2 linked regions of the Geothrix sp. 21YS21S-2 genome follow. The protein of the gene in region 2 interacts with the protein of the main gene of each other region in a pairwise test. Links are inferred from orthologs where the notes say so. Each region holds a gene or a part of one and is shown on either strand. Other genes may lie near its edges.

Evidence for each region.
Region 1: the proteins of pepT (region 2) and tpiA interact in binary tests that used the Escherichia coli proteins (3 or more experiments, as listed by UniProt). The link is inferred for Geothrix sp. 21YS21S-2 from one-to-one orthologs.

The regions. Positions count from the first base shown.
Region 1 is NZ_CP132910.1:1,310,601-1,315,952, reverse strand. Bases 144-2,914 are described here. They hold tpiA (triose-phosphate isomerase), read right to left. Parts: upstream 2,013-2,914; coding sequence 1,275-2,012; downstream 144-1,274. Other genes in these bases: pgk (phosphoglycerate kinase), read right to left, coding at 2,026-2,914; RAH40_RS05975 (zf-TFIIB domain-containing protein), read left to right, coding at 561-1,280; aroF (3-deoxy-7-phosphoheptulonate synthase), read right to left, coding at 144-469. In the rest of the region: more of aroF, read right to left, coding at 1-143; more of pgk, read right to left, coding at 2,915-3,219; RAH40_RS05960 (class I SAM-dependent methyltransferase), read right to left, coding at 3,241-3,984; 30S ribosome-binding factor RbfA, read left to right, coding at 4,050-4,454; tRNA pseudouridine(55) synthase TruB, read left to right, coding at 4,451-5,338. UniProt on the Escherichia coli protein: Involved in the gluconeogenesis. Catalyzes stereospecifically the conversion of dihydroxyacetone phosphate (DHAP) to D-glyceraldehyde-3-phosphate (G3P).
Region 2 is NZ_CP132910.1:1,021,593-1,029,314, reverse strand. What follows is about bases 2,869-5,719. They hold pepT (peptidase T), read right to left. Parts: upstream 5,011-5,719; coding sequence 3,727-5,010; downstream 2,869-3,726. Other genes in these bases: RAH40_RS04640 (M48 family metallopeptidase), read left to right, coding at 5,211-5,719; RAH40_RS04650 (immunoglobulin domain-containing protein), read left to right, coding at 2,869-3,680. Also shown: RAH40_RS04660 (IS630 family transposase), read right to left, coding at 1-554; RAH40_RS04655 (hypothetical protein), read right to left, coding at 678-1,154; more of RAH40_RS04650, read left to right, coding at 1,530-2,868; more of RAH40_RS04640, read left to right, coding at 5,720-6,527; RAH40_RS04635 (MFS transporter), read right to left, coding at 6,535-7,707. UniProt on the Escherichia coli protein: Cleaves the N-terminal amino acid of tripeptides.

The sequences.
Region 1 (5,352 bases), 290 kb from region 2 along the record:
ACTCCCGCCGGGCCTCGATCAGCAGCTCCAGGCCCTCCTGGCCCAGGCCCTGGAAGGCGTAGGGGCTGGTGCGCGGCTTGTGGGCCCCGGCGCGCAGGAGCCGCGTGCCGCTCTCGGCGACGTAGCGCGCCACGGTGAACAGTTGCTCGCGGCTCTCCACGCCGCAGGGGCCGGCCATGAGGGCCAGTCCGCGGCCGCCCACCTTGACGCCCCGCACGTCCACGATGGTGCGGCCCGGGGCGGCGTCGGCCGAGGCCAGCTTGAAGGGGGAGGTGATGGGCACCACCCGGCTCACCCCCTCCAGGGGCTCGATGCGGTCGGTCTTGAGGACCCGGGAGGCGTTGGGGGCCAGGATGCTGGTGGCCGCGGGCGAGTCCTGGACGTAGGCCCGCACCCCGGCCCCTTCCAGGACGGCCATGACGATCCGCACCTGTTCCGCCGTCGCGCCCTGCTCCATGAGGATGAGCATCGTTGCCTCCAATCCCATCTTAACGGGTCGGATATAACCTGTCTTGATGCGCATGGCGGCACGGGGCATCCTGGAACCACGAGGACTGATCATGGAAGCAGCGACCCTGAACTGCCGATCCTGCGGGGCCGCCGTGGGGGAGAACGACGTCCAGTGCCCCTACTGCCGGAGCCAGCTGGCCACCGTCGCCTGCCCCCGGTGCCTGGGCATGGTCTCGGTGCACGCCGCGCACTGCTCCCGGTGCGGCGCCCAGGTCACTCGCCACGAGGCCGCCCTCACCGACCTGGCCTGCCCGGCCTGCAAGGCCAAGCTTGTCCATACTTCCGTAGGGGACGCGCACCTGGACTCCTGCAACGCCTGCGGCGGGGTCTGGGTGGCCCAGAAGGAGTTCGAGCGCATCGCCGGAGGCCGGGAGGAGCGGGGCGGCGTGCTGGGCGCCCTGCCCGGGGAGGGGCCCCGGGGGCCCATCCAGGCCGAGGAGATCCGCTACCGCCCCTGCGCCCTGTGCGGGAAGTTCATGAACCGGGTCAACTACGCCCGCAACTCCGGGGTGATCCTGGACGCGTGCAAGGACCACGGCCTCTGGTTCGACCGGGACGAGCTGCGCCGGGTGCTGGCGTTCATCGAGGCCGGCGGCCTGGACAAGAACCGGGAGCGCGAGATCCGGGACCTGGAGGAGAAGCGCCGGAACAGCGCCCCCGAGGCCCCCAGGAGCATCCTCATGGCCGACGCCGGCGAGGCCCACGGCTTCAGCAGCCCGGGGCTGGAGGCGGTCGTCCGGGGCCTGTTCGGCCTCTCCCGCTGGTTATAGGGCCGCGATCTCCAGCAGCTTGAGGAACTTGGCAGGGTCAAGGCTGGCGCCGCCCACCAGGCCGCCGGCCACGTGGGGGACCTTGAGGATCTCCGGGAAGTTGTCGGGGGTGACGCTGCCGCCGTAGAGGATGGGCACGTCCCCGCCGGCCCCGCCCATGAGGGTGACCAGCTCCTTGCGGATGAAGGCGTGCACCTCGGCGATCTGCTCCACCGTGGCCACGCGGCCGGTGCCGATGGCCCACACGGGCTCGTAGGCCACGGCGAGGGGGCCTTCGGGGGCCTGGGCCAGGATGGACAGCTGGCCGCGCAGGACGTCGAGGGTCTGGTCCGCGTCCCGCTGGGCGAGGGTCTCGCCCACGCAGAGCATGGGCAGGAGGCCCTGGGCCGCGGCGGCCTTGAGCTTGGGCAGGAGGGTGGCCTCGGTCTCGCCGTTGTACTGGCGGCGCTCGCTGTGGCCCAGGAGCACGCCGGTGCAGCCGGCGTCCATGACCATGGCCATGGAGACCTCGCCGGTGTAGGCGCCCTTGGCCTCGGCGTGGGCGTTCTGGGCGTAGACCCGCACCGCGCTCCCGGCCACGAGCCGGCTCACCACGGGGAGGAGGGGGAAGGGCGGGGCGATGGCGGCGACGACGCCGTCCACGGGCTTGTAGGAGGCCAGGAGCGCGGCGCAGAAGGCCTCGGCGTCCCTGCGCAGGTGGTTCATCTTCCAGTTTGCGACGACCATTCTCATCATGTGATCCGATCTATTGGAGGGCGACGACGCCCGGGAGTTCCATGCCGCTGAGGAATTCGAGGCTCGCGCCCCCGCCGGTGGAGACGTGGCTCAGGCGCTTCGTGACGCCGGCCTTGTTGGCCGCGGAGACGCTGTCGCCGCCGCCCACCACCACGAAGGCGCCCCGGTCGGCGGCGTCGGCCATCTCCTCGGCGATGGTCAGCGTGCCGCTGGCGAAGGCGTCGATCTCGAACACGCCCATGGGGCCGTTCCACAGGAGGGTGCGGGCCTTGCGGATCTCGCCGGCATAGGTGGCGACGGTCTCGGGGCCGATGTCCAGGCCCAGCTTCCCGTCGGGCACCGCGGCGTCCTGGGTGATGTCGCACTCGGCATCGGCGGAGATGGCGTCGGCGACCACGTGGTCGGAGGGGATCAGGAGCCGGGTGCCGGCGGCCGCGGCCTCGGCCAGGAGGGCCTTGGCCAGATCCAGCTTGTCGTCCTCGCAGAGGCTCTTCCCGATGGGGATGCCCTGGGCCTTGAGGAAGGTGAAGCTCATGGCGCCGCCGATGAGGATGGCGTCGGCCTTGCCGAAGAAGTGGCGGATGATGTCGATCTTGTCGGAGACCTTGCTGCCGCCCATGACGGCCAGCAGGGGCTTGTCCGGGTCGGTCATGACCTTGCCCAGGGCCTTGAGCTCCTTCTCCATGAGGAAGCCCGCAACGGCGCGGCCCGCGGGCATGAAGGGCACCATGCCGCTCACGGAGGCGTGGGCGCGGTGGGAGGCCCCGAAGGCGTCGTCCACGTAGGTGTCGGCCAGCCTGGCGAGAGCCTGGGCGAACTCGGGCTTGTTCTTGGTCTCGCCCTTGTCGAAGCGCAGGTTCTCCAGGAGCAGCACCTGGCCGGGCTTCAGCGCGGCGGCCTCGGCCTCCACGGCCTCCCCCGCGACGCCGCTGGCCAGGCGCACGTCCAGGCCCAGGCCCTTGAGGTGCGCGGCCACGGGCGCCATGCTGAACTCCGCCTCGAACCCGGTGCCCGCGGGGCGGCCCAGGTGGGAGCAGAGCACCACGGAGGCGCCGCCGTCCAGGAGGTGGCGGAGGGTGGCCAGGGTCTCGGTGATGCGGGTGGCGTCCTTGATCACGCCCTCCTTGATGGGGACGTTCAGGTCCGCGCGGAGGAAGACCCGGTGGCCTTTGACATCAATGTCCCTGAGGGTTCTGAACGACATGGCGGTCTCCCGGAATTGGCGTTATTGACCCCAGTCTACCCCATTCCGGCCGAGGAAGCCGATCCAGCGGGGCGACGAGGCGGCCTCGAACGCGCCGCCGTGGTAGTCCCCTGCTTCGGAAACCAGCTCCAGGCCGCATTCCCGGGCCATGGCCACCAGCTCGCCCGGATCGTAGAGGCGCACGGATTCCGTGACCCGGCGCGTGGCGCCGGTGTCGATGCGGGTGAGGTCCATGCGCTTGATGATGCGCCCGCCCTCCAGGGACCGCCGGCTCACCACCCGCAGGCCGTGGTGCATGGCCTCGTCCTCCTTCACCAGGTTGGCCCGCACCTGGAACGCGTTGAGGTAGTCCAGCAGGAGCACGCCTCCGGGGCGGAGGAGGCGGCGGAGGTCCTGGAGCAGCGCCCGGTTCTGCTCGTCGGAGAAGTAGCCGAAGGGCGTGAACCACATGCAGATCCCCGCCAGGCTTCCCCCGCGCACCGGCAGGCGCCGCATGTCGCCCCGCAGGAGCCAGGGGCGGAGCTCTGCGGGCGCCATCGCCAGGAGGTCCCTGGAGAGGTCCAGGCCGAAGGCCAGGTCATTGGTGCGGCGCAGGGCCGCCAGGTGCCGGCCCGAGCCGCAGGCCAGATCCAGGACGGGCCCGGAGGCGAGGCCTGGGGCCCGCGCCAGGGCCATGGCCACCGCCGTCTCGGCCTCCTCGGGGCCGCGCCCGGCGTAGATGGCCGCATAATCCTGGTCGAACCAGTCCTTGAACCATTCCGGCACGCGCGACCCTCCCGTGACCATCCTCTCACGGCTGCGCGGTTACACTATCCCTTCGAGGAACCGTCATGCTCCGCCCCCAACAGATCGAAGACCAACTCCAGTTCATGCTCTCCACCCTCATCCAGCGGGAACTCCGGGATCCCGACCTGGGGTTCCTGACCCTCACGGCCGTGCGCATCACCGGGGACCGCAGCATCGCCCGGGTCTACTACACCGTCCTGGGCGACGACGCCCAGCTGGACCGCTCGCGCAAGGCCCTGGGCCGCGCCGCGGGCTTCCTGCGCACCCACCTGGCCAAGCACCTCAAGATGCGCCGCGTGCCCGAGCTGCAGTTCTTCCCGGACGCCACCCTGGAGGAGGGCAACAAGATCGAGGCCATCTTCCAGAAGATCAAGGAGGAGGAGGCGGCGCGTCCTCCCGTGCCCGAGGATGAGTCCGTGCCTTCTCCCGCGGCCGGGGAAGAGGCTTGATCCCCGGCGTCCACCTCGTCCACAAGGAGGTCGGCCAGAGCAGCTTCGACGTGGTCCGGACCTTCAAGCACGAGGCCTGGGAGGCCGGGCTCAAGAAGTTCGCCCTGGGCCACGGCGGCACCCTGGACCCCTTCGCGGAGGGGCTCCTGCTGGTGCTGGCGGGCCAGGCCACGCGCCTCATGGAGCTGCTCCACCCCCTGCCCAAGACCTACCTGGCCCGGGTCGCCTGGGGCTCGGAGACCGATTCCGGCGACCACATGGGCCTGGTGACCGCCGAAGGCCCCGCGCCCTCCCTGGAGGCCCTCCAGGGCGTCCTGGCGGGCTTCCTGGGCTGGACCGACCAGATCCCCCCCGCCACCAGCGCCAAGAAGATCGACGGCGAGGCCGCCTACAAGAAGGCCCACCGCGGCGAGGTCTTCGAGATGAGGCCCTCCCGGGTCTACCTGCACGAGGCCGAGTGGATCTCCCACGACCTGCCCGGGGAGTCCCTCCTGCGCATCACCTGCAAAGGCGGCTACTACGTGCGGAGCCTGGCCCGGGACATCGGGCGCCTCCTGGGGCGCCCCGCGCACCTGAAGGGCCTCGTGCGCACCGCCATCGGCCCCTGGGAGGATCCCGGCAGCGGGAACCGGGTGGTCCTGGAGGGGCGGGACGTGCTGCCCTGGTGCTCCGTCCGGGTCCTGGACGACCTGGAGGCCGACCACCTCCTGCACGGGCGCCCGGTGCCCCTGGGCGGCCTGGAAGCGCCCGCGTGGGCGCTGCCTTCGGGCTTCCCCGATCCCGGCGCGCCGGTGGCGGGCGTGCACCAGGGGAGGACCGTGGCGCTCCTGCGGGAAAAGGAAGGCGCCTATTGGACCTGCGCGAATCTGCGGGGCGGAATCTAGAGGGTGTTTTAGAA
Region 2 (7,722 bases):
TCGTGCGTCATGGTGCCGCAGCGACCCTTCTTCATCGGTAGGCCAGGCTGAGTCCGGTCCAGGGCCTGAATCTGGCTCTTCTCATCTACGCTCAGCACGATGGCATGCTCCGGAGGGTCCAGATACAGGGCCACGATGTCCACCAACTTCTCTTCGAAATGAGGATCGTTGCTTAACTTGAAACCAACGGTGCGGTGCGGCTTGAGGCCATTCTGACGCCAAATGCGTCCCACCGTGCTCTCGCTCACCCCGGTGGCCTGCGCCATGGAGGCCCGGCTCCAGTGCGTGGCATTGACGGGCTGTTCCTGCGTCGTCTTATGGAGCACCTCTTGCCCCTTCAAAGCAATCACCCAAGACTTCCGGCCTCGACCTGGGCGTTCCCTCTCGAGGCCATCGAAGCCCGCTTCCTCCCATCGCTTGAGGCATTGCCAAGCAGTCCGATGATCACAGCCCAAAGCCTGGCCGATGTCACGAAAGGACTCGCCAGAAGCTCGATGAAGAACAATCTTGGCCCGAAGGACGCTGCGCGCAGGCAAGGTCCGGCTCGGCGCCATTTCCTCAAGGCGTCTGAATTGCTCCACAGTTAGATCAACTCGCCCCACTTGCGCCAAAGTTCTCACCTGCCGCCTGGATGCGACGAGCTGTATTGGCGTTACAGGTATTTCTGGCGCCCTACACTAGTTCCAATGCGCCTCGGGATCCCACCTGAAGCCCACCGTCACCATCGGTATCCGGGCTGCCGGATGGATTCCATAGAAGTCCCGGATGATCGCCGTTCCCAGCTCCGCGATGCCCTGGCCGGTGATCCGGAGCTGGCGCACCTGGTTCTGCTCGCACTCTTCGACGTGATAGCCAAGTGCCGTCGCCATTTCGGCAATCCTGGACTTGTCGGACAGGTTCCTGTGGCCAACGAGAACCCAATCCAGGCCGACAACGCCGTGGTCGATGGAAAACTGGAGCTGGACTCCTTCCCCGCCGGATGGGAGCGTAAGAACGCTGGCGTTCCCCTCCCGAGCGGAAACCTGAAGCTGGGCCAGGATTTCGGGGATCTCTGACGAAGCTACGTGATGCGTCGCCGGCGAGCGGCGGCGGAGGGCACGGATCAAAAGTCCAATGGAAACAATAATAATACTAAGCAGTAGAAGGAGCTTCACGGGATTCCTTTCGCCCGGTTGATCGTCCCGGACGCCAGCAGGGGACGTGATCGTCATTTAAGTAGCTGGATAAAATTAAGGTTACCACTTCCAGCCAGGGGGGGGGTGCGCATCCTCGTCTCCCCATAGGCACGGGAAGCGGATCCCCCCCAGGAAATGACCAATCCATGGGCGACTGGGACGCTAAATCAATGGTGTATTCCTGATTGGATCTATAGACATTAAATCCAAAACTTTTTTACCTTAGTATTTTCAGAATGTTGGATCTTTTTTCTCATGTGCAACCCTTGCACTCCTTTACCTCCAACCGATATTGGGCGACTCCTGAGACCGCCCCCCGGTCCCTCGACACCTTCCCCTTCCCATGAGGTGCCTGTGCGAAGACGACTCCTACCGCTCCTCCTGGCCGCAGCCAGCATTCTCCCCGGCCAGTCCACCCAGAAGCTGCCCAATAACACCGGCTCCAGTAAATACGTTGTATTTGCCTGGAACGACCTGGGCATGCACTGCCTCAATCCCACCTACGACAAGGCGGTGATCCTGCCCCCGTACAACACGATCCAGGCCCAGGTGGTCCAGCGGGGCAATCCGCCTGTCGTGGTGACCACGGGCGTCAACCTCAGCTACAGCATCCTCGGCAACACCACCTCCGCCAACAAAGGCAACTTCGGCCAGTTCTGGACCAACGCCTTCAAGCTGTTCGGCGCCAGCCCCGCCCTGGACCATGGCCTGAACCTGGATGATCCCTCGATCTCGAACGGCCTGTCCGGCGCCATGATCGCCAAGGGCAACCGTTTCGTGGTGAACGGCATCCCCCTTACGCCCATCAATGATGCGGGGGTCTGGAACCCTTACCAGACCGGCCTCATCACCGTGAAGGATGCCAGCGGGGCCACGGTGGCCAGGACCCAGATCGTGGTTCCGACCTCCGATGAGATCAACTGCGCGAAATGCCACGGCAGTGCCGACCCTCTGGGCGACATCCTGCACAAGCACGATGCGAAGCACCTGACCAACCTGGTCAGCAGCGCCCCCGTTCTGTGCGCAAGCTGCCACGGAAGTCCGGTGCTCAACCAAACCGGCCGCGGCTCCGCCGGCACATACCTGTCCGAGGCCATCCATGGGTCCCACGCGACCCGTGGCGCCGCGTGCTACGACTGCCACCCCGGCGCCTCCACCCGGTGCAATCGCTCGCTGGCCCATACGGACGCGACCGGCGCCTGCACGAACTGCCATGGTTCCATGGCCAACGTCGCCGCGACCAGCTTGACCAAGGCCCGGACGCCCTGGGTGAATGAACCGAGCTGCAGCCAGTGCCACACCAACGTTCCCGGGGTGGACACCGCCGGCGTGCTGTTCCGCAATGCCTCCGGTCACGGCAACATGGCCTGCACCGCCTGCCACAACTCGCCCCACGCCATGCTCCCCAGCAGCCAGGCCATGGACACCTTCACCGCCGCCCAGTACCAGGGCACCGCCGCCGCCCCGAAGGCCATCGGCAGCTGCGGCGCCTGCCACGCCTCGAACCACGGCGAAGGGTTCAGTGACTGGCGCTCCGAGCACGGCAGCACCGGAACCTCCACGGAATCCGCCTGCAACGTCTGCCACACGGGCTTCCAGAACCCGGTGCAGGTGAACTTCCCCCACGGGTTCCAATGGAACGCCCGCACCGCAACCGTGGGCTCCGGCCCGGTCAAGAACGTCCCCGTGACCGAAACGCCACTGCCCGGCGCGCCGGTGATCGCCACCCAGCCCAGGAGCCTGACCGTCACCCTGGGGCAGACTGCGACCTTCAGTGTCCAGGTCTCGGGCACCACCCCCGTGACCTATCAGTGGTTCAGGAACAGCGTGGCCGTCGCGGGCGCAACCGGGGCCGCCTACACCACGCCGGCGGCCGTGGTTGCCGACAATGGGGCGGTCTTCACGGTGGTCGTGAAAGCTGCCGGGGGCAGCGTGACGAGCCAGCCCGCAACCCTCACGCTGGTCGTCGGCACGGTTAGCGCCCCAGCGATAACCGCTCAACCCGCCAATCTGACCGTGAGGGCGGGGGCCACCGCCACCTTCTCCGTGACGGCCACCGGTTCCGTGCCACTGACCTACCAATGGCGGAGGAACGGCGTCGCCATCCCCGCCGCGACCGGGTCCAGATACACCACGCCCTCCACCGTCCCGGGCGACTCCGGAACGAAGTTCACGGTGGTGGTGACCAATTCCGCCGGTTCGGCCATCAGCGACCCCGCGACCCTGACGGTGACGACCACGGGCACCGCCCCCCGGATAACCACCCAACCCACGAACCAGCAGGTGCGCGTGGGCCAAACCGCCCGGTTCACCGTGGTGGCCACGGGTTCGGCACCCTTGCGTTACCAGTGGTACAAGAACGGAACGGCTGTGGCCAACGCCACAGCGGCGACCTACTCCTTCGCGGTGGCCCCGTCCGACCGTTACGCCCGGATCCATGTGATGGTCGCCAACCCTTATGGCTCCGCCAAATCCAATACGGTTTGGGTTTCGACCGGCGATTGACTGCTTCCTCCGTGAATCGTGGGGCCGGTCCACCGGCCCCACGATCCTAGGCTTCCTTCCCCGACTTCTCCACCCACACCCCCAGCAGCTGCACGCACACCTCCACCGCCGCCGCCATCCACTCCAGGGACACCCACTCCTGCACGGAGTGGAAGCTCTGTCCGCCCGCGAAGATGTTCGGCGTGGGCAGGCCCATGTAGGACAGGCGGGCCCCGTCCGTTCCGCCGCGGATGGCCCGGCGGATGGGGGTGATGCCCTGGCGGGTCACCGCCTCCAGGGCGTAGTCCAGCACCTTGGGATCCTCGGCGATCCTGTAGATCATGTTCCGGTAGGATTCCTTGATCTCCAGCTGGATCGACACCCCGGGGAAGGAGCCTTCCGCATCGCGCTGAAGCTTCCGGAGTATCTCCTCGCGGCCTTCCAGCTCCTCCTCGGTGAAGGCCCGCACCAGGAGCTTGAGCTCGGCCCGGGTCACGTCCCCGGTGAGGGAGAAGGGGTGGAGGTAGGGCTGCCGGTCCTCGGTGGTCTCCGGCAGGCTGTCGGGAGGCAGCAGCTCCACCAGCTTCGCCGCCACCCGCACGGCGTTGACCATGACGCCCTTGGCGTAGCCAGGGTGCACGTCGTGCCCGGTGATGGTGAAGATGGCCGTGTCCGCGCAGAAGGTCTCGTCCTCCACCTCGCCCAGCACGGAGCCGTCCAGGGTGTAGGCGTACTGCGCACCGAAGGCCGCCACGTCGAAGTGCTCGGTGCCCCGGCCCACCTCCTCGTCGGGGGTGAAGCCGATGCGCAGCTCCCCGTGCAGGAAGTCCGGATTCCGCCGCAGCCAGGCCAGGAGGGTCAGGATCTCGGCGATGCCGGCCTTGTCGTCGGCGCCCAGGAGGGTCGTGCCGTCCGTGGTCACCAGGGTGTGTCCCAGGCACTGGGCCAGGGTGGGGTTGTGGTCCGCCACCAGGGTCTCGCCGGCGCCCAGCACCAGGTCGCCCCCCTCGTAGCCCCGGATGATCCGGGGCTTCACGTTGGCCCCCGGAGTGGCGTGGTAGGTGTCCAGGTGGGCCAGGAAGCCCACCACCGGCACCTTGCCGAAGGCCGGATGGCCCGCGGGCAGATTGGCGGGAACCCGGGCCGTGACGTAGCCCCACTCGTCCATGGCCGCGCCCGCGCAGCCCAGGGCCTCCAGTTCCGCCACCAGGATCCGGGCCAGGTCCTTCTGCTTTTCCGTGGAGGGGAAGCATTCGGCGTTGTCGTCGCTGCGCGTGTCCACCGCCACGTACCGGAGGAAGCGGTCCAGGAGGTCCTGCTGTTCGGAGGCGTCAAGTTTCCAGATGGTCATCGCGGGACTCCCGCGCCGGACCGGGCCGGCGGATGGCGTGCGCCCGGGGATGCCCGGGGCGAAGGTTGGGTTCACGCTAGTCTAACCCGGCAGGCGGCGGCCCGGCTTGCCCCGGCGCGCGGCCGGGTCCAGAATGGGCCATACCTCCAAATGCAAGTTCATCGATGGGCGCGCGCGACGCCGCCCTCCCGGGAGACGCCATGAAAAAGAAATCCGTCTGGGCGATCCTTGCCGCCTGCCTGGCGCTTGGCCTCGGTCTGGGCTTCACCGCCAAGGTCCGCGCGGGCGCGGCGTCCCGCGAGGCGGCCATGATCCGGCCCGTGGACGACGCCTGGCGCGCGGCGCTGCCCCGGGATCCGGAACAGGCCACGGCGGCCTACCTGGCCCGGATCTCCCCCGAGGCCCGCGGGCGTTCGGACGCCTACTTCACGGGAGGCTACTGGCTTCAACTGGGGAGCTTCCTGGTCACCCTCGGCTCCTTCGGGCTTCTGCTGGCCACCGGCGCCTCCGCGGCCATGCGGGAGTTCGCCGAGCGCGCCACCCGCCGCCGGCCCCTTCAGACCATGCTCTACGCGGTGCTGTTCATGGCCGCCACCTGGGTCATCCAGCTGCCCCTTGGCGTGGCCGGCGACTTCATCCGGGAGCACCGGTACGGCATGGCCACCCAGTCCTTTCCCCATTGGATGAAGGACCAGGTGGTGGGCCTGCTGGTCTCCACGGTCATCCTGGCCCTCGCCCTGGCCGCCCTCTATGGTGCCCTCCGGCGGTTCCCCCGCACCTGGTGGATCTGGGGCACCGGCGGGGGCGTGCTGGTCCTGGCCTTCGTGATGTTCATCGCCCCGGCCTTCATCGACCCGCTCTTCAACGCGTACAAGCCGCTTCCGGAGGGCCCCGCCCGCCAGGCCATCCTCTCTCTGGCCCGGGCCAACGGCGTGCCGGCCAAGGATGTCCTCTGGTTCGACGCCTCCCGGCAGACCAACCGGGTCAGCGCCAATGTGAGCGGCATCCTCGGCACCACCGCCGTGCGCCTCAACGACAACCTCCTCAACCGGTCCACCCTGCCCGAGATCAAGGGCGTCATGGCCCATGAGCTCGGCCACTACGTGCTCAACCACCTGTACAAGGCCCTGATGTTCTTCGCGCTGGTCCTCTTGGCCGGGTTCGCCTTCGTGGCCTGGGCCTTCGAGGCGCTGCGCAGCCGTGCCGGGTCCTGGGGCATCCGGGACATCGGCGATCCGGCGGGGCTGCCGCTCCTGGCGGGCCTGTTCACCCTCTTCATGTTCGTCCTGACGCCGGCGCTGAACACCGATACCCGCGTCCAGGAGACCGAGGCGGACCTGTTCGGGGTGAACGCGTCCCTGGAGCCCGACGGCTTCGCCGAGGCGCAGCTGAAGCTGGTGGAGTACCGGAAGGCGGATCCGGGCCCGGTGGAGGAGTTCCTCTTCTTCGACCATCCCAGCCCCCGCAAGCGCATCCTCACCGCCATGCGCTACAAGGCCGAGCATTTCCCCAGGTGAAGCCCGGTCAACCCGCCCGGTCCCCGACCAGGTGCGGCGCCAGCGCCACGGCCAGGGGCAGGGTGGCCAGGGCCGTGAGGGCGGTGGCCGCGGCGGCCCAGGTCACCCCCACCGCGTCCCCCAGCAGGCCGTAGAGGACCGGCGACAGGGCGCCGCTGCCGATGGTGCCGGTGTAGAACAGTGCGAAGGCGCGTTCCGTCCGGTCGGTGGCGGCCAGCTCCGGGACGGTGCCGTAGAGGACCGAGGAGGTGCCGTTCAGCATGATCCCCAGCAGGGGCAGCACCGCCAGCGCCGGCGTCAGGGGCAGGGCAAGAAGGAGGAGGATGGCCGCGGCCGTGCCTCCCTCCGTGAGCGCGACGGTCCACAGCACTCCGATCCTGCCTCCCAGCCAGCCGCAGCTGAACTTCCCCCCGGCGCCGCCCAGGAACACCAGGGCGAGGCCCAGGCCGACCGTGGGCAGGCCCGCGCCCTTGGCCTTGAGCAGGAACGGCAGGAACGTCAGCAGCCCCATGCGCACCGCACTGTCGATGACCCCGATGGCGAAGAGCAGCGGAAACCCGCCCCGTCCTCCGCCCCGGCGCGGGGTCTCCGGCCCCAGGGCGCTGCCGGCCTGCGGGGCGTCCGGAAGGAGCAGGCCGATGGCGAGGGCGGCGCAGAGGCCGAACGCCGCCATCAGCCCCAGCATCCCCCGCCAGGGCATCCGCATGAGCAGCAGCGCGGCCGCGGCGGGGAAGGCGGCCTTGCCCAGGTCGCCCGTGAAATTGTAGATGCCCAAGGGACCCCGCGCCTTGTCGCCGTAGGCCCGCGCCACGGCCGCCGAGCCCACGGGGTGCTGGGTGCTGGACCCCGCGCCGGCCGCGGCCAGCGCCAGGCAGAGCCCCGCCAGACTCCCCGTGAAACCCGCGAGCAGGTAGCCCAGGGCCGTGAGCGCCGTGCCCAGCGCCAACACCACCCGCCCGCCCAGGCGATCCGCAAGGAATCCGGCGGGCACCTGCAGCCCCGCCATCGCCCCCGAATAGAGGCCGCGCATCATGGCGATCATCCCGTAGCCCAGCCTGAATTCCGCCTGCCACAGCGGCAGCAGCACGAAGATCGTGTCCGTGTAGCCGTCATGCATCGCATGGGCCATGCCGGCGACGAAGAGGGTGCGCCGTCCACTGGAGCGATCCGCTGGGGTCATGGGGCCACTATATCA